Regions from separate parts of the Rossellomorea sp. NRS-1567 genome, predicted to be linked through region 1. Evidence: riboswitches for the same ligand, from Rfam matches in the RefSeq annotation. Region 1 holds a riboswitch; each other region holds the start of a gene.
The links. A riboswitch is a leader RNA that binds a small molecule or an ion and turns the genes downstream of it on or off. The one in region 1 is predicted to bind S-adenosylmethionine.
Positions count from the first base shown of each region.

Region 2: another riboswitch for S-adenosylmethionine. It lies ahead of ACIFOD_RS10835 (methionine biosynthesis PLP-dependent protein); the one in region 1 lies ahead of ACIFOD_RS09400 (methionine ABC transporter ATP-binding protein).
Region 3: another riboswitch for S-adenosylmethionine. It lies ahead of ACIFOD_RS04215 (Na+/H+ antiporter NhaC family protein); the one in region 1 lies ahead of ACIFOD_RS09400 (methionine ABC transporter ATP-binding protein).

Region 1 covers NZ_JBITPL010000014.1:293,344-299,997, forward strand. Annotated here, with positions in the region: gene ACIFOD_RS09355 (acyl-CoA dehydrogenase family protein) at 1-1,091, shown strand, start outside; gene ACIFOD_RS09360 (SDR family NAD(P)-dependent oxidoreductase) at 1,240-2,019, shown strand; gene ACIFOD_RS09365 (ArsR/SmtB family transcription factor) at 2,052-2,354, shown strand; gene ACIFOD_RS09370 (arsenate reductase family protein) at 2,472-2,828, shown strand; gene gcvH (glycine cleavage system protein GcvH) at 2,957-3,340, shown strand; gene ACIFOD_RS09380 (YusG family protein) at 3,440-3,676, shown strand; gene ACIFOD_RS09385 (toprim domain-containing protein) at 3,858-4,217, shown strand; gene ACIFOD_RS09390 (thioredoxin family protein) at 4,223-4,537, shown strand; gene ACIFOD_RS09395 (hypothetical protein) at 4,816-5,166, shown strand; SAM riboswitch class I at 5,277-5,383, shown strand; gene ACIFOD_RS09400 (methionine ABC transporter ATP-binding protein) at 5,534-6,556, shown strand; gene ACIFOD_RS09405 (methionine ABC transporter permease) at 6,553-6,654, shown strand, end outside.
Region 2 covers NZ_JBITPL010000015.1:291,080-297,733, reverse strand. Annotated here, with positions in the region: gene metH (methionine synthase) at 1-1,592, opposite strand, end outside; gene ACIFOD_RS10845 (bifunctional homocysteine S-methyltransferase/methylenetetrahydrofolate reductase) at 1,573-3,423, opposite strand; gene metC (cystathionine beta-lyase) at 3,440-4,624, opposite strand; gene ACIFOD_RS10835 (methionine biosynthesis PLP-dependent protein) at 4,617-5,741, opposite strand; SAM riboswitch class I at 5,833-5,942, opposite strand; gene ACIFOD_RS10830 (tryptophan--tRNA ligase) at 6,067-6,654, opposite strand, start outside.
Region 3 covers NZ_JBITPL010000006.1:49,884-56,537, reverse strand. Annotated here, with positions in the region: gene ACIFOD_RS04235 (ABC transporter permease subunit) at 1-1,148, shown strand, start outside; gene ACIFOD_RS04230 (helix-hairpin-helix domain-containing protein) at 1,164-1,637, shown strand; gene ACIFOD_RS04225 (divergent polysaccharide deacetylase family protein) at 1,758-2,543, shown strand; gene ACIFOD_RS04220 ((S)-benzoin forming benzil reductase) at 2,669-3,424, shown strand; gene ACIFOD_RS04215 (Na+/H+ antiporter NhaC family protein) at 3,516-4,832, opposite strand; SAM riboswitch class I at 4,919-5,023, opposite strand; gene ACIFOD_RS04210 (MFS transporter) at 5,487-6,654, shown strand, end outside.

The DNA of each region.
Region 1 (6,654 bases):
CCCGTACATTAATCTTGGAAGATGCTGAAATTCCAGTTGAAAACCTTCTTGGAGATAAAGGGAAAGGTCATATCATTGCCTTCAACATTTTAAACATAGGCCGTTACAAATTAGGGGTAGGTGCTGTCGGAGCGAGTAAACGTGCATTAGAGGTAACAGTACAATACACGAATCAACGTCAGCAATTCAAAACACCGATTTCTGCTTTCAACCTGACTAAAGAAAAACTGGCAACAATGGCGTCTAAATTATACGCAGCAGAAAGCTCCGTTTACCGTACAGTAGGATTGTTCGAGGATCGTATGAGCAAGCTTACGGATGAAGAAGTGAAGAACGGAACGGAAGTGGCAAAATCGATTGCAGAATACGCGATTGAGTGTTCCCTGAATAAATTCTTTGCAACAGAAGTACTGGATTATGTAGTCGATGAAGGTGTTCAACTTCACGGAGGATACGGTTTCATGCAGGAATACGAAATTGAAAGAATGTACCGTGACTCCCGTATCAACCGTATTTTCGAAGGAACAAATGAAATCAACCGCCTACTGGTTCCTGGCACGTACCTGCGTAAAGCAATGAAAGGTGAACTTCCATTACTTCAAAAAGCACAGGCCCTTCAAGAGGAATTAATGATGCTTATGCCTGAAGAAGTAGGAGATGAGCCACTTGCTCAGGAAAAATACCTTGTGAAAAACGCGAAGAAAATCGGCTTGATGCTATCTGGTTTAGCGGCTCAAAAATTCGGTAAAGCTCTTGAAAAAGAGCAGGAAATCCTTGTGAACATTGCCGATATCGTTTCAAACGCATACGCGATGGAGTCCGTTGTTCTTAGAACAGAAAAAGCGATTCAAAAAGGTGGAGTAGAGAAAGCTCAGCAAAAACTTCTTTACACACAAATCTTCTGTCAAGAAGCATTCAACGAAATCGAACAGCATGCGAAAGAAACGCTTGTAGCAACTGAAACGGGTGACACACTGCGCATGATGCTGTCCGCACTTCGTAAATTCACCCGCCATACGCCGATCAACGTGATCGCAGTCAAACGTGCTGCATCAGAAAAGCTGATCGACGCAGAAAAATATACAGTTTAATTGAATAGTTTAAGGGACGGACCTCTGAATCAGAGGTCCGTCCCTTTATTATGTTTCGACTTGACATCCACTTCACTCTTAATTATTATATGTTTAAACACTTAAACGTTTAAGTGTTTAAACATTAAAGATAAGGTGGTTACTATAGATGAATAAAACGGTTCTAATTACAGGGGCTTCAAGTGGTATTGGTTTGCACTTTAGTCATAAATTCGCAGGTTCCGGCCATGATGTGATTCTCGTGGCAAGAAGTGAGGAGAAGCTTCGTACTCTATCTAAAGAAATAGAGAGTAAGTACGGAGTAAACTCATATGTCATACCATCAGACCTTTCCAAACCAGGAGCATCTGAAGCGTTATATGAGGAAGTGAAAGCAAAAGGGATTCAGGTTGATATCCTTATCAATAATGCAGGCTTTGGTTTATTTGGTGAATTCGAACAAACAGTGCTCTCAAAAGAGCTGGATATGATTCAAGTGAATATCACAGCCCTTACCGAGCTAAGCAAGTATTTTGGAAAAGAAATGGTGAATCAGAAACGTGGACAAATCCTTAATGTCGCCTCAACAGCCGCATTTCAGCCGGGTCCATTAATGGCCGTTTATTATGCGACAAAAGCGTATGTCCTTTCATTCTCAGAAGCTCTGGCAAATGAATGGGGACCACACGGAGTGAAAGTGACCGCTTTTTGCCCCGGAGCTACCAAAACGGGATTCAGCGATGCAGCTGACCTGCAGTCTTCAAAACTATTTCAGTCTGGTGTGATGAGCGTGGAAGAAGTGGTAGAAGAGGGGTATAACCAAATGATGATGAAGAACAAAACCGTTATCATCCCAGGTCTTAAAAACAGAATGCTGACTCAATCCATCCGTTTTATGCCGAGGAAAATGGTCACAAATATTGTTCGTAAAGTCCAAGAACGGGTATAATTGAATGTGAATGAGTTTGAAGGGAGAAGACTATGGGTCAAAAAGCAATCGATACATTTCGTGCTTGCATTCCATTATTTCAAGCACTCAGTGATCCTTATCGTCAGGACATAATATTACTTCTTGCCGAACAAGAACCTCTTACGGTCAATCAAATTACTGAAAACCTAACATTATCGCGCCCCGCTGTTTCTCACCATCTAAAGATCCTGAGAGATCAGCAATTAGTTTCATTAGAGCAAAAGGGGACGCAGCGATTCTATTCTCTTGAATTGGATAATGCAACCCTCCTTTTGAAGGAACTGGTTGAGACGGTTGAAAAACAATGTGAGTAATGTTTCACAAAAGAAGGATAATAATGAATATTGTCGAATGTAGAGATAGATTCGTCATTACAGAATGCTGGATGGAGCCATGCTTCATCCAGGATCATAATGAAAGGTGGTGGAATGATGTCGTTGACTTTTTATTCGTATCCAACGTGTGGTACGTGCCGGAAAGCAAAGAAGTGGCTTGAAGATCAAGATATAGCATTGAATGAAATACATATTGCCGAAAACCCACCGTCAAAGGATGAGCTCAAAAGCCTATATGAAAAGAGCGGTTTACCTCTTAAAAAGTTCTTCAATACAAGTGGTAAAAAGTATCGTGAACTAGGCTTGAAAGATAAAGTGAACTCAGCTTCAGATGAGGAATTATTAGAAATCCTTTCCACAGACGGGATGCTGATCAAGCGCCCAATCACAACGGATGGGAACAAGGTGACAGTTGGGTTCAAGGAAGAAACCTTTGAAGAAACCTGGAAGTAAAAATAGGTCTTTGATTACCAGATCATGGACGATGAAAAAGTTTCATTATTCACACTTAGTTTTCTTGCTTTTTCAATGAAAAGTGTGTCAATATTAGGTTGTATAACTAGCATTTGGAGGGATAGAGAATGAGTACACCGAAAGAACTTCGTTATTCAGAAGAACATGAGTGGGTCAAAGTTGAAGGGGAAAATCTACGCGTTGGAATCACATCATTTGCACAATCTGAACTGGGCGATATCGTATTCGTTGAGTTACCAGAGGTTGGAGATGAAATCAAAGCGGACGAGCCATTCGGTAGTGTTGAGTCGGTTAAAACCGTTTCTGAGCTATATGCACCTGTATCGGGTAAGGTGGTAGAAGTGAATGAAGAGCTATCTGATAGCCCTGAATTCGTGAACGAATCACCTTATGAAAAAGCATGGATGATCGTTGTTGAACCAACAGAAGCTGGAGAAGTAGACAAGCTTATGACAGCTGAACAGTATGATGAAATGATTAATGAAGGATAATATCTTCAGAGGCACCTTGAGAATTTCTCAAGGTGTTTTGTTTTTTATTTTGGGTACCATATGAGTAGACGTTTTTTCACAAAGAAAGGATGAACACAAATGGTGCTTGAGCCTAAGAAATTAGATGTAACCAATAGAGTGACAGGAAAACTTAAAGATGGTGAAGTAGAACTATATTTGGATAATCAGCCGATCGGCAGAATGGCTCTGCCTCTTGACGGAATAACCATGGAGCCGAATTTTGAAGCAAAAGAAAATAAAATTTATCAAAGCTACACTTCCACAGAAGGCGATCAAGCAAGATACACTGATTGTGATGAGGGTGGCTGGTGTTAGAGAGGCTAGTGGTGCCAGATTCATTTATGGATCTGGCACCATTTGTATAAATAGATGATTTAGGCAAACCACTTGCACTTTTTTTTATAAACATGAGAAAATACAAGTAGAAAGTGGACATCATCTCTTGTTATTTGAATATACTATCGTAATCTTATTTATGAAAGATAAGGTGATGATCATGATGGAACTTGACGAAAAAGTAATCATTGTCGAAGGAACAACGGACAAACGTAAAGTAAGAGGTATCATCAAAGAACCGATTGAAATTATTTGCACAAACGGGACCATTAGCATTACAAAAATGGACGAACTCATTGATGCTTTATTGGAAAGGGATGTCTATATATTAGTAGATGCTGATGATGCAGGTGAAAAACTACGCAAGCAATTTAAACGTGAGTTTCCAGAAGCTGAACATTTGTATATTGATCGTATGTACAAGGAAGTGGCCGCAGCACCGGAGTATCACCTGGCGTCAGTGCTTATAGGAGCCAATATAGACGTTCATAAAGAATTTCTAGGAAAAAGGATGATTTAGTTTTGATTGAGGTAAGTAGTACCGAAACTTTAAAACAATTGATTGAAAAACATGCGTTCGAAGCTGTTTATCTTTATACACCGATGTGTGGTACCTGTCAGGTTGCAAGCAAGATGATTGACGTAGTGGAGAAGCTTCCACAATCCTTTCATTTTACCAAGTCCAACTTGAATTACTTGCCCCAATTTGCAGAAGAGCAATCCATCGAAAGTGTACCCTGCCTGCTTTTATTTAAGGATGGTGTCGAACAGGAAAGGATTTATGCCTTTCAATCCGTGCCATTTTTATATGAAACCCTAAACAAGACCGCGGATAGTTAGAGGGATAAGAGACCTTTAAGGAGAAGGTCTTTTTTATTTGTCTGATTTCACCTATTTCCTCATGAAATCCAATTTTAGAACGATTTTCTTTCTACAAACGAAGACATATTTCTCGGGAAATGTTGCGAAGGGCATCATATTTTGACTAGACATCATCCAAATTCTTACTGTTCGACAAATAAGGTGCACCGGTTCAAAACATGTCGAGAAAGTATTGAAGGGGAAAATACCTAAAAGTGGAATTGTTATTATATAGAAGTTTCACTGGGAGGGTAATCATGCGAATATATTTAGAGGGATTAGTAGATCAGTGTCATTCAAGATATCACTTACGACTCTTATTTCCAGACAACCCATTTATTCTTCATTTTGATTGTGGAAGTGACGTGTACGGCATTATTATTTCGAGTAAGAGGTGCGCTTTATTAGACGATTTAAGTGGTGACGCTCATTTCGTCATTGAAGGGGTGGAGGAAACACTGGTTTCTCTACTTTCGGGGGAAGAACGGTTGTCTCAACTGATTGAGGAAGGATTACTGGCTATAAGGGGAGGGTATCGTCCACTCTTATTTGTGGAGTCGGTCCTTTGGCTAACGAGATCCAGAGAAAAAGAGCCGATTGAAGTTTAACCAGCGAGGAGAAAAAATAATTGACACACACTATATCCGGTGATAGAATCTCTCTTGTAGCAAATTTTCAGAGTCTTTAACTATTCCAAATAATTAAATAATATACTTAACTCTTATTAAGAGAGGTGGAGGGACGTGCCCTATGAAGCCCGGCAACCGTCAATGAAAATTGAAATGGTGCCAATTCACTCAAAGCATTTGCTTTGAAAGATGAGAGAAAGGATAGTCCTATATGATTATGCCTTTCTGCTTATCGCAGGAAGGCATTTTTTATTGCTTCAGAAAAAGGAGCAGGAAACATCAGATAAGTACAACTATAATTCTGATTAAACAGGTCGTTTTACTCCGAAAGAAGGTGGAATACAACATGATTACCATTTCAGATGTGAAGAAAATCTATCAATCCAAATCAGGTCCGATTTCAGCCGTTGATGGCGTCAATATCGAGATTGCCCAAGGAGAAATTTTTGGAGTGATTGGCTATAGTGGGGCAGGTAAGAGTACGCTGATCCGCATGCTTAATGGTCTTGAAGTTCCTACAGATGGAATAGTGGACGTGAACGGACAAATCGTTTCCCAAGTAAAGGGTAAAAAGCTTCGGGAAGCAAGACAGTCAATAGGGATGATTTTTCAACACTTTAATCTCCTCTGGTCTCGTACTGTATTAGAAAATATCCAGTTTCCGTTAGAAATTGCTGGAGTATCAAAGAAAGAGAGAGTCCAAAGAGCCAATGAATTATTGAAGCTTGTAGGATTGGAAGGCAGAGGAGATGCCTATCCGTCTCAACTGAGCGGCGGACAGAAACAACGGGTGGGGATTGCCAGATCGCTTGCGAACAATCCTGATGTCCTTCTATGTGATGAAGCTACTTCCGCTCTAGATCCACAAACAACCGATTCTATCCTTGATCTATTGGTGGATATTAATAAACGCTTAGGGCTGACGATAGTCCTGATCACTCATGAAATGCACGTGATTCAAAAGATCTGTCATCGTGTCGCAGTCATGGAACAGGGAAAAGTCGTGGAACTCGGGGATGTATTGGAAGTGTTCCGAAATCCACAAGAGCAAGTGACCAAGCGTTTCGTAAGAGAAGTCTCGCAAGTAAAGGAAACGGATCAAACCATTGATCACCTATTGACGCAATATCCTAATGGAAAAGTACTGAAATTTACTTTTGTAGGTGAATCAACTGAGCAGCCGCTCATCACTGCGCTGATAAGAAAGTTTGACTTAGATGTAAACATCCTGCAAGGACAAATCTCCCAAACCCAAAAAGGTGCCTATGGAACGTTATTTGTTCACCTTGACGGGGAGGAACAAACCATTAATGGTGCATTGGCATTTGCTCAAACGCAACTGGTTCAAGTGGAGGTGTTGAGAGGATGATTGAAAACTTATTTCCAAATGTAGATTGGGAGAAGATGTGGGAAGCAACCCTCGAAACCCTGTATATGACCGGGATGTCTGTATTGATTACCTTTGTA
Region 2 (6,654 bases), on a different contig from region 1:
GGTAGGGCTTCCTTTACCTGTCTTATCCCTTCAACGGTGGCATTGGCTGATCCAATGTATTGCTGATCTCCTGTTCCAACTGGGAAAACAAGAGGATCAAAGATGATGTCTTCTGAAGCTACCCCATATTTCTCTGTTAACAGTTTATGAGAACGAAGGGCAATGTCTACTTTACGCTCGACTGACACTCCCATTCCTTTTTCATCAATCGTTCCTACTACAACCGCCGCTCCGTATTCCTTCATCAGCTTTGTAATCTTCTCAAACCGCTCTTCTCCGTCTTCAAGATTAATCGAGTTAATGATCACTTTCCCTTGAGAATATTTTAAAGCGGTCTCAAGCACTTTCTCATCCGTTGAATCAATGACAAGAGGAACTTTTACTTTTTTTACCACTTCTTGTATGAATACATTCATATCTTCTACTTCTTCACGATCGGGATCTGCAAGGCATATATCGATCACCTGAGCTCCATTTTTAACCTGTGCTCTTGCAATCTCTGACGCTTCTTCTATTTTATTCTCTGCAATCAATCGTTTAAATTTACGTGAACCGATGACATTCGTCCGTTCTCCGACGAGAATCGGTCTTCTGTCTGCATCCTCATAGACGAACGCTTCAATTCCTGACACCGCATGAGGGTGAGACTCATTGGGTTGACGGGGAGGTAATCCCTTCACCACTTCTGAAAGGGCACGAATATGCTCCGGTGTCGTTCCACAGCACCCTCCAACAAGATTCAGCCAGCCTTTCTCGGCAAAACCCTTCATCTTTATACTGAGAGAATCTGCGGTCTCATTGTAATTTCCCTCTTCATCAGGAAGTCCTGCATTCGGATAACAGCTTACATAGGTAGTGGCTAAACTCGATAAGGAACGGATATGGTCACGCATAAATTCAGGTCCTGTTGCGCAGTTTAGACCAACGACCAAAGGATTTAAATGTTCAAGTGATAAATAAAATGCCTCGATTGTCTGTCCGGCGAGTGTAGTGCCCATTGGCTCAATGGTCCCGGATAACAAAATGGGGATTTCTTTCCCCCTGGATTCAAAAGCACTTCGAATTCCGAGATTTGCTGCTTTTACATTTAACGCATCCTGGCTCGTTTCAAGCAGCAGTACATCAACTCCTCCATCGAGAAGACCTTCTGCTTGAACACGATAGTTGTCTACTAACACTTCGAAGCTTACCCCTCCTGTAACAGATAAGGTTTTGGTAGTGGGACCCAGAGATCCTGCAACAAACCTTGGCCACTCGGAGGTTGAGACATCTTCTACAGCTTTTTTAGCGATTTCAGCGGCTACTTTATTGATTTCGTATGCTTTATAGCCTAAATCATATTCGTCCAGTACGATGGGGGTTGCACCAAAGGTATTCGTTTCAATCACATCAGCTCCGGCTTTTAAATATTCCAGGTGGATCTGATAGATTACCTTCGGCGATGTTAAAACCAGGTTTTCATTACATCCTTCAAGCTCTTCTCCACCAAAATCCTCCGGTGATAAATTCGCTTGTTGAAGCATCGTTCCCATTGCTCCATCGAGTACGAGTATTTTTTTCCTTAGCTGTTCTTCAAACAAAGTGATGGCCATAGGGAACCTCTCTTTCTGTGATGGTTTTCTCTTGTATATGATGAATCAGTTCAATGCTCATATCGTACCTGACAAAAGGTGTGATAAGGTAAATTCCATTAAACAGATCTATTGCTGTATCAAGTAAGTCTTTTGCTATCTCCATTCCGACAGCCCTTGCAATAACGGGATCACTTCCCGCTTCCTTCATTCTTTGTCTTGTTTCTTCCGGCACATTGATTCCCGGTACTTCATGATGGAGAAACTCTGCATTTCTTGAGCTGATTAACGGCATGATTCCGATAAAGATCGGAACATCTAAATGCTTCGTAGCTTCATGTACTTGAATCAGCTGTTCTTTCCCAAAGATCGGTTGAGAAATGAAATAGTCAGCTCCGGCATTCTTTTTCTTTTCAAGCCTTTTGACAGAAGCGTCTAAATGACGGAAATTCGGATTAAAAGCTGCACCTACTGAAAATTGAGTGCGTTCCCGGAGTGATTTACCGGAGAAGGATATCCCCTCATTATTCTGTTTAATCAATTCAATGAGTTCAAGAGAAGATAAATCATAAACGGATGCTGCCCCGGGAAAATCTCCAATCTTGGCCGGATCCCCCGTAATCGCTAATATATTGTGTATTCCTAACGTGTGTAATCCCATTAAATGGGATTGAAGTCCAATCAGGTTTCGATCCCGACAAGTGATGTGAACTAAAGGCGTAAGATCAAATTTTGAGCTTACCAGGCTGCCAATGGCGTCATTACTAATACGAGGCGATGCTAACGGGTTGTCTGCAAGCGTGAGTGCGTCAATTCCAGCTTCCTTTAATGCCTCAGCCCCTTGGAAGAACAGCTTCGTGTCGAGATGCTTTGGTGGATCGAGTTCAACAATGATCGTTTTCTTTTTCCTTACTTGCTCATGCAGCAAGCTTCCCTTGATAGAAGGTGACGATAACTGAACAACCTTTTTTGTTTTCACCACTTTTTCTTTCACTGGCTCCCGGCTTTTTAACCTGCTTCCTACAGAACGAATGTGATCAGGTGTGGTCCCACAGCATCCCCCAATGATTCTTGCACCTTGCAGTCGCAATTCGTTGCTTATATCTCCAAAGTAATCAGGCTCAGCAGAGTAATAGAATCGACCTTCTTCATAGTTTGGCAGACTGGCATTGGGATAGACGGATAGAAATGCCCTTTTTGGTAATGGAACTTCCTCTAATGAGTTCACCATATGAAATGGACCCATGCGGCAATTGATGCCGACAACATCGGCCCCCAATAACTCTAATTGTTGAAGAGCGTCTTTTATCTCCATTCCATTTTGAAGAACTCCCGTTTCATGTAAAGAAACTTGAGCAATGATAGGAATGTCTGCTTCACGTTTAGTAATGTTTAATACAGTGGTTAATTCTTCGAAATCATAATAGGTTTCAAGCAGAATGCCATCTACACCCTCTAGTAATAAACAGTATAGCTGTTCCCGAAAGCTTCTTTTGATTTCTTCCAGCGACACATTTTGTTTAATGCCCCTGATTCCCCCGATGGTGCCCAGAATATAGGTGTTTTCACCCGCGGCTTTTCTTGCCAGACGCACTGCAGCTGTATTTATTTCCTTAACCGAATCCTCCAATCCGTATCTGGAAAGCTTTTGATAATTGGCTCCATACGTATTGGTCTGAATGATATCAGCTCCTGCATCAATATACTCTTTATGGACTTTCAACACTTCATTTGGGTGAGAAAGATTCAGCTCTTCAAAGCATCTGTCCACTCCATATGAATACAACAACGTTCCAATCGCACCATCTGCAATTAAGATTCTCTCTTTCAGTGCTTCCAGCAACGGCGTCATGACATTCCCTCCTTTTTTATAAATTAATCACGTTGTTTCGATTGATCTTTTGTATACTATCTAATCCGTTTTGAAGATCTTTAATCAATTCATCCACGTTTTCAAGTCCTACTGATAATCGTAATAAACCATCTGTAATACCTCTTCTTTCCCGTTCTGCTTTTGGCATGGAAGCATGTGACATCCTTGATGGATAGGATAGGATGGATTCAACAGCTCCTAAACTTACGGCGAACACGGGAATGTTTAAATTTTGTATGAGTTGCTTCACTTCTTCTTCCCCTTTTAATCGGAAGGAAAGAACCGCTCCAGGACCCTCTGCTTGTCGAACTTGAATTTCACGACCGGGATGATAGCTTAATCCTGGGTAATACACTTCTTCTACTTCCTTTCTTTTTTCTAAGAAGGTCGCAATCTTATAAGCCGATTCTGATGATTCCTTCAATCGTACATGCAGTGTTTTCAGCCCTCTTAAGAGCAGCCAGCAATCCTGAACACCGAGGACAGCACCAAACGAATTCTGCAAGAAAGCAAGTTTCCTGGCAATCTCCTCATTTCCCGTTACGGCAAGCCCTGCCAAGACATCACTATGTCCGGCAAGAAACTTCGTGGCACTGTGCAGGACAACATCCACACCTAGACTGATCGGTCTTTGCAGGAGGGGAGTCATGAATGTATTATCAAGAAACGTTAAACATCCATTCGCCTTGGCAAGTTTTACGACTCCTTCAATATCGGTGATATTCAGAAGCGGATTGGATGGCGTCTCCATATAAATCACTTTCGTATTGTGCTTAATTGAACAAGCCACTTCATGTAGATCCTTCATGTTCACAAATGAGTATGCAATCCCAAACTTAGTGAGGACCTCGGTAATCATTCTGTATGTTCCACCGTACACTTCTTCTGATACGAGAACATGATCTCCACTGGACAATAATAAGAAGCTTGTTGAGATTGCCGCCATTCCGGATGAAAAGGCAAAGCCCCTTACCCCGCCTTCTAATTCAGCGATCGTTTCTTCAACGGTTTCCCTCGTTGGATTTCCCGAACGGCTGTAATCATACGTTCCATATTGATCAAAATCCTGTTGATGAAAGGTCGTAGCATGATGAAGCGGTGTAGAGACCGCTCCTGTTTCTTTATCAACTCCGTGAGAATGAATGAGTGACGTCTGAAGTGAAAATGGTTTTTTACTCATACGTAAGCACCTCTTTTTCCAATTGTTGAAAAACATTCTCTAGGTCTTCAATCAGGTCATCAATAAATTCAATTCCTACAGAAAACCGCAGGAGTCTGTTGCAGATACCAAGCCTTTTCCGTTCTTCTTCAGGAATGTCTGCATGTGTTTGGGTAGCGGGATAGGTGATAAAACTTTCCACCCCTCCCAAACTTTCAGCAAACGTAATAACTTTTAAGTGTTGGAGAAATGGAGCAACCCATTCTTCCTTTGCGATACGAAAGGAAAGCATGCCGCCTTTTCCCGGATATAAAACGTCTGTTACACATTCATGGGCATCAAGATACTCCGCTAATTTTCTTGCGTTTTTTTCGTGCTGAGCCATTCTGAGACTAAGGGTTTTCATCCCTCTTAATAAGAGCCAACAATCAAAAGGGGCGAGAACCGCTCCGATTGAATTTTGAATGGTGTAGATTTTCCCCGACAACTCTTCTGTGTTTACGACCACAACACCGGCCAATACATCATTATGGCCCCCTAAGTATTTCGTGGCGCTGTGAATGACAATGTCTGCGCCTTCAGCGAGCGGCTTTTGTAGAACAGGTGTATAGAAGGTATTATCGACAATTAAGAGCAACCCGTTGGCCTTAGCAATGCCGGCAATCTCAGAAATATCTGCTTCATTCATCAATGGATTGGTTGGGGTTTCAACAAAAATGGCCTTTGTTCTGTTAGAAATTTGTTCTTCTATGGAGCCAACATCACTTGTATCGACGAAATGAAATTTGATACTATATTGTGCTTCATACTGCACGAATAAACGGTAGCTCCCGCCGTATAGGTCTTTCGAAACAATCAATTCATCCCCGCTGGAAAATAAGCTAAGGATTGCCTGAATCGCTGCCATCCCCGAGCTGAAGGCAAACCCTCTGTGACCTTCCTCCAATTGAGTGAGGGTGTCTTCCAAGGTGGTGCGGGTTGGATTTCCAGTCCTTGTGTAATCATAGCCTGTCGATTGGCCAATCCCCTTATGTTCATAGGCAGTCGATAAATGAATGGGCAAGCTCACAGCACCTGTTGAAGGATCTTTCCGATTTCCCGCCTGGACAAGTATTGTATCAATATGCTTTTTCAACATTCTTCTCTCCTTTTCTATCTTGAATACGAAAAGGGAAAAAACAAAAAAACCTTCTTAATGAAAATAAGAAGGTTTTGTACGTTCGTTCTCCCTCTTATCGTCCAAGTTGACATCAACTTGCTGGAATTAGCACCATACCAAAACTCGCGGCTGGTTGCTGAGGTGTCTTCGGGCCAGTCCCTCTACCTCTCTTGATAAGAAACTATTTGATTTTGTGAAAAATAACTTTCCCATAACTTATAATAAAGAAGAAGAAATGTCAATGAGAATTATGAATTATCTGAATAAAAAATATTCATTTTACGCTTCATCAACATTTTTTATTTCAATGATAAATCCCTATTTTACTTTTAATCTCTTTCATGAATGGGATTGTTTTTTCCCGTGCTTTTTTTGCTCCATTTTGTAAGATGACATCCAGCATATGGGGGGAGGCCATCAGTTCTTCATATTTCGATCTTGGTTTCTCGATAAATGAATTCATTACTTGGAATAGCTCTTTTTTCGCTTCTCCCCAGCCTATTCCTTCTTGAAATCTCCTTCTCATTTCTTCAACTTGATCGGAGGTTGCAAATTCTTTATAAAGAGAGAATAAGACGGATGTTTCAGGATCCTTAGGCTCTTCAGGAGGTGAAGAATCTGTTTTGATTTTATTGATTAGTTTTTGGAGTTTTTTTGGTTCTTCAAATAATGGAATGGTGTTGTTATAGCTTTTACTCATTTTCCGTCCATCGAGTCCCGGTAGAACGGATGTTTCTTCCTGTATGACATATTCAGGAAGAATAAATGTTTCTCCATATAGCTTATTAAAGTTTTCTGCTATGTCTCTTGCAATTTCAACATGCTGAATTTGATCTTTTCCGACAGGAACCAGTTCCGTTTGGAAAAGAAGGATATCCGCCGCCATTAATAT
Region 3 (6,654 bases), on a different contig from region 1:
TATGGATTAATCGGGAGGGAAGCGTCGATCACACCAAATATAATAAGGATAAAACGAAGTGGAAAGAATGGAAGATATGGAGCTGGCTTTCTACTATTAGACGGCTTTGGTGGCAGCATATGCATAATGGGAAGTTTGCCGCAGGGTTTAGTGTCATCTTTCTCTTGATTGCTGTCAGTTTCTTTTATCCAATGATGAAAGAAGATCCGATTAAACAAATTCAGTTTATGAAAAATGATGAGGGACGTATCATCAGTGCACCTCCACATAAGCCATTTGGAGAGATGATACTGGGGTCTGATTTCTTCGGTTATAGCATCCTCGACCAACTGATTGTTGGGGCAAAGTATACCCTACTCTTTGCACTGGTTGTCGCTTCTCTAAGGGTGATAGGTGGATTCTATCTTGGAATAGTCTATCATTTTCATTTAAAAGAAAACAGAAAAAAGTGGCTTGATCGCATGGTGGATTCCATTCATTTCCTTCCTTTAAGTCTCATTGCGTATCTTCTATTAAGACCAGTACTTTGGGGATTGCCCGTGTTAGGATGGGATCACTCCATCTTTGAAAGACTCGTTTTCGAAGCTGTCGTGTTAACGATACTTGTGCTCCCGTTAACGACGGTTTTAATAGGAAATGAACTGAAGATATTAGGAAAACAGGATTTTGTTCTGTCGGCGAAGCTCTTAGGGGGAAGTAATCGTCATTTGCTATGGACGCATCTATTCCCTCACTTGGCACCAAGATTATTCATTATATGGGGGCAGCAGTTTATCCAAACGCTTCTCATTCTTGTGCATCTGGGATTGTTTCATCTGTTTTTGGGAGGAACGATCATCACAGGAGGACTGGTACCCGATCCTCCGAAATCAGGAACATTTGAATGGTCAGGTCTGATCAGTTCCACTAAAGATTCCCTTATGACAGGAAAGTACTGGATTGTCATTGCTCCGTTAGCGGCCTTTATGATTGCCATCATCGCCATGCAGTTGATTGTGCAAGGTGTGAAGGAACTCCAGCAAACAAAGGTAGGGGTACTGGCGAACAACACTCCAATTAAGAACAAACATAAGCTGGTGAAGAAGAAAACCTACCATCCAGTAGTGGAAGACTTTCATTTAGTTCGACAACAATCCTTTAAGGGATAGAGGAGGGAACAAAGATTGAATAGAAAAAGTCCTAAATTGCCACTGACTGATGAAGAGAGAGCATCGCTTCGTAAAGAGAAAATCAGATTGGGAGACATCTTCGAATGGTCTCCCGATGCATTAAGTGAAAAACTTAATATCTCCCTGGATAGAGCCCGATACTTAGTCGGCATGTCCATATTTCAACGAATTCCGTCAATCGGACCGAATATGGCGCATAACGTCGTTGAAGATCTTGGTTTCTATTCTTATGAGGCCATTAAGAACGAAAAGGGAGAAGACCTGATTATAGAATTGGAAAAGAAATACGGCGTCTGGATGGACCCCTGCGTAGAAGACTCCCTCAGGTGTGTCGTCCATCACGCCAACCACCCATCCTCCACCAAAAACTGGTGGGACTTTACCACCCAAAGAAAAACGTACCGCCAAACCCACGGCTACCCCAGCGACCGCCCCACCAAAGGCTGGGATGAGGGACGGACCTCATAAACTAAGAAGGCAGGAAGCGAGAATAAGCTTCCTGCCTTTATTTACGCTCTCATCAGGGACGGACCTCTTTCGTATATACTCCTCAAAATGGACATGATAAAGAAAAAGGAGTGATGAAAGATGAGAATCCTGTTCTTCTGTTTACTATTGACGTTCTTTTTTCATGCTTCATCTTCTGCAAGAAACATCCTGCCCCTTCCAGCCCATCATAATGAACTCGCGATCGTTATTGATGATTTAGGAAACGACATGAAGGGAACAGAAGAAATTCTGAACTTACCGGTTACCTTGACAATTGCAGTTATGCCCTTTCTGCCAACAACACTGGAAGATGCGGAAAAGGCACATGGTCGGGGCCATGAGGTCATCGTACACCTTCCAATGGAACCGATGTCCGGGAAAGCAAGCTGGCTTGGACCCGGGGCAATTACCACTTCGCTTTCAAATGACGAAATCCGTAAAAGAGTAGAAAAGGCGATCAAAGAGGTTCCCTATGCAGTAGGAGTCAATCACCATATGGGCTCAAGGGCCACTGCCAATGAGAGGGTCATGAGAATCGTTTTAGAGGTATGCAAGGAAAAGGGGTTATTTTATCTTGATAGTAAAACAACAGGAAAGAGTGTCATTCCGAAGCTTGCGAAGGAATTGGATGTGCCCTATCTTGAGAACGAATTATTCTTTGATGATGTCTATACCATCCAGCATATCGGAAAGCAAGCCAAGCTCCTTTCTAAAGAATTAGATAGTGACACTTCAACCATTGCCATAGGTCATGTCGGGGTCACAGGAATCAAGGTTGCCACCATGCTTGAAGAGTTTCTTCCTCTTTATGAGAAAAAAGCTTCCATTGTCCCACTGTCAGATTTAATCCCTGAATATCATTTGATTGATGAGAGTATGCCTTGATGGTGTGCCTTTTCACTTAGCTGGGCAACCGCCACTTTGTAAATCTTCCGTTAATTCAATGCTTATTTATTTGTTATAAGAAGACTCTCCCTTATAATCAGAAGGTAAGAAGGAGATGATTCCATATGGATTATGCAATTGTGACGGGAGCAACAAGAGGATTAGGTGAATCGATTGCCAAGCTATTTATTGAAAAAGGCATAGGTTTGATCAATGTTTCCAGGTCAGATAATGAAAGACTGCAAAAGCTTGCCGGGGAAAAAGAGGTATCTTATGACTTCCTATCGTGTGATCTTGCACAATCAGGAGAAACAGAAGCGGTCTTTCGTGAAGTGGGAGCAAAAGTATTTGGATATAAACCTACCAGAGTCTATGTTGTCCAAAACGCCGGTGTGGTGACACCAATCAATCCGTCGGGTGAAGTAGAAAATCAAGCTCTTGAAACGAGTGTGCATGTGAATTTACTATCTCCCATGATCGCTACCAATGAGATGATAAAAGCAGCCCGGGGTTCTGACTCGAAGATGATCATGATCAATATCAGCTCAGGAGCTGGAAGTCGCCCTGTATATGGCTGGAGTACTTACTGCGCAACCAAAGCCGGAGTGAATATGCTGACAGAAACCGTAAGCTTAGAGCTTTCTAAAAAGCATAGCCGACATCAAGTGATTGCCTTCAGCCCTGGTGTCATGGATACAGATATGCAAGGTGAAATCCGTTCCTCCTCTAAAGAAGCCTTTGCCGATGTCGAATCCTTCCAGCGCTATAAAGAGGAAGGAATGCTTCGTGAAACCGATACGGTCGCAAGTGCACTGGTTAAACTTGTAACAGAAAGCGAAATTGAAAGTGGTAAGCTGTATCATGTAAATGATTTGTTATAAAAAGAAAGCAGGTTACCGGAAACGGAATCTGCTTTTTTCTTATCAAAAAAAGAGACAAACCCCAAAGGATTTGTCTCTCTAAATTCATCTATTAAGATCGAACCGGGTTTGCTTCCGGTGCAGATTTGCGTGTGAATTTCGGTAGTGCAAATCGAATGGCAATCAGACCGCAAACAGCAATCAAGATCGGGTAGAAGGCATATGGGATGATGCTGATTGGTGAAATGCCTGCGACTTCAGCCACTAACAGGGCCTGTGCTCCGTAAGGGATTAATCCTTGAATCGAACAAGAGAAAATATCAAGGATACTGGCTGATTTACGGGCATCCACCCCATAGTTTTCACTAATCGATTTAGCAAGCGGGCCGGCAATAATGATTGAAATTGTGTTGTTTGCTGTGCACAGGTTAGTAGAACTCACTAATCCTGCAGTAGCAAGCTGTGCTCCCTGAGGAGACTTGATTTTGCGAGTGGCGTGATAAAGTAAAGCCTGAATCCCGCCGTTATGACGGATAAGTTCGACAACCCCGCCGATCAGCACGGAAAGGATCACAATCTCTGCCATTCCTGTCATTCCATCGGCCACGCTACCGAAATAACTGGCTGGAGTAAAGCTTCCATCGATGAATCCAATGATTCCAGCTAAAACAATTCCGCCTAACAAAACGACAAACACATTTAATCCTGCAAGAGCACCGATGATAACTCCAAGGTAAGGCAGAATTTTAATCCAATTAAAGCTTTCCGCTCCGACAGTAGATTGATTCCCCATAGTAAGAACAAGGAGAATCACCATTGTCACAATTGCGGCAGGTAATACAATGAAGAAGTTGACTTTAAATTTATCTTTCATTTCCGTTTTCTGTGTACGAACAGCTGCAATGGTCGTATCTGAAATGAACGATAAGTTATCTCCGAACATCGCTCCTCCAATGACGGTCGCCATGGCAAGGGGCATAGAAATATCTGTACCTGAACTAATCCCGACACCGATTGGCGCGAGTGCTGCGATCGTTCCCATGGATGTACCCATTGATAACGAAATGAAAGCAGCGATAATAAATAATCCCACAATGATCAAGTTACCAGGCAGCACGGATAGGGCGAAGTTTACAGTTGAATCAACGGCTCCCATCTTTTCAGCTACTCCGGAAAACGCTCCCGCTAACAGGAAGATAAAGACCATGATCATGATATCAGGGTGACCGGATCCTTTAGCAAAACGCTCAATCTTAGCCGTTAACGTCTCTTTTCGGTTCATCAACAGACCTACAACGGATGCGATGACAATTGATACTAGTACAGGAAAGGCATAAAAGTCTCCTGAAATGATGCCTGCTCCAAGGAACAGAGAAACAAATATGATCAAAGGCAGTAACGCCAATAGATTTCCTTTTTCTTGATTCATTCCTAACACTCCTTTGTCGTCCAATTTACTAAAATACAAAAAACCTCTTCCGGAATAAGAAGAGGTTTCAAAAGAACGAAACACTCCTCTTATCTTTCAAGCATTTCGCTTGCTGGATGTGGCACAGCACTCAATATGAGTCCGCTGCCGAGACATCGCAGGGCCAGTCCCTCCGTCTCTCTGGATAAGAAGAATATCGTATTTAGTTGATTTAAAATATACTTCCATACTTTAAAGGGTTTACTCGAAAAAGTCAAACGGGAAATTTTTCTGAAACAAAAGCGGAGGCGGCTCGTTCAGTCCCGACAAGCATAAGACAAGAACGGCGGAAAGGCGCTTTTTGCCTTTTTGTCGTTATTGGCTTATGACCTCGAGGGACTAGCCGCCGTAGCTGGATGAAACAAAAGCGGAGGCGGCTCGTTCAGTCCCGACAAGCATAAGACAAGAACGGCGGAAAGGCGCTTTTTGCCTTTTTGTCGTTATTGGCTTATGACCTCGAGGGACTAGCCGCCGTAGCTGGACGATACATTCCTTCCCGGCACCAGAAAATCTAAAAAAGCATGACTTTATCCATAATAAGGCATAAACTCATAGACAATTGAACGTTCAAGGTCTACTATAAGGAAGACAAAAAACATCTTGGGGGATACGGTAGTGGAAAGAACAGTACGAAATCAAATTTTTACTTTACAAGGATTTTACTTATTAACGTTCTTCGGTGTTGGTAGTTTATATCCCTTACTCAGTGTGTATTTGAGCGAAAGCGTGGGGTTAAATGGCTATCAGATTGGAACGATCATGTCTGTAGGTCCCATCATGATGATTTTCTTCCAGCCAATTTGGGGAATGGTGAGTGACACGACCAATCGTCCCACCGTGGTTCTTGGTTTAACCTCTTTAGTGGCGGGAATCTTTGCACTCGGTTACTTGTTTATGGACTTTTACTATGGACTCCTTATCGTGGCCATTCTAGTTGCCATTTTCCAAAGTGCGATCATTCCCGTTTCCGATAGTATCAGCTTGAAGTATACAAGTAAGGTCCGGTATAACTACGGAAATATCCGTTTGTTCGGTTCTTTGGGCTTTGGTATAGCAGTCTTTATAATGGGAAGACTTTCAGAAGGATTTATCGGGCCTACCATCATTTTTTACTCTTTCTTTATCTGTTTAGTTCTCTCCGGATTCCTTTCCTTCCGGTTTCCGAAAGAGAGAGCGGCAGCAAAGCTTGATTTAAAGGCAGGAATGAAGGAATTATTCACGATGAAAAAGTTCCTCATCTTTTTATCGGTCACTTTCTTAGTGTTCGGTCCGAATCTAGCAAATAATGTGTATTTCGGATTATTTGTAGAAGATTCAGGAGGAACATATGCGGGAATTGGTCTCGCGTTCCTGATTGCAGTGTTATCGGAGGTTCCCTTTATGAGGGTCGCCGGTGGATGGATAGATAAATTCGGTTTGTTAACAGTCGCTGCCTTGGCAGGTGCTGCATCTATGCTCCGCTGGCTCTTTTACTTTACAGAACCTAGCCTGTGGCTTGTCTATTCATCGGCTGTCATGCAAGGTCTTGCCATTGGCTTGTTCATCCCAGCCGGCCTGCGCTACATCAAAGAAATCACGCCTTCCCACATTACAGCAACAGCCGTTACGGTATATTCAGCAATCGGAAACGGACTGGGGAATTGGTTCAGTACCTTTGTTGGCGGCTTTATCTATGAAACGTACTCCATTTACACGGTGTACTTATTCTTCGCAGTCCTATCCCTATTAGGTATTTTCCTTTGCTTTGTCCTCATGAAAGAAGAAAAGAAAAATGCACTCGCTT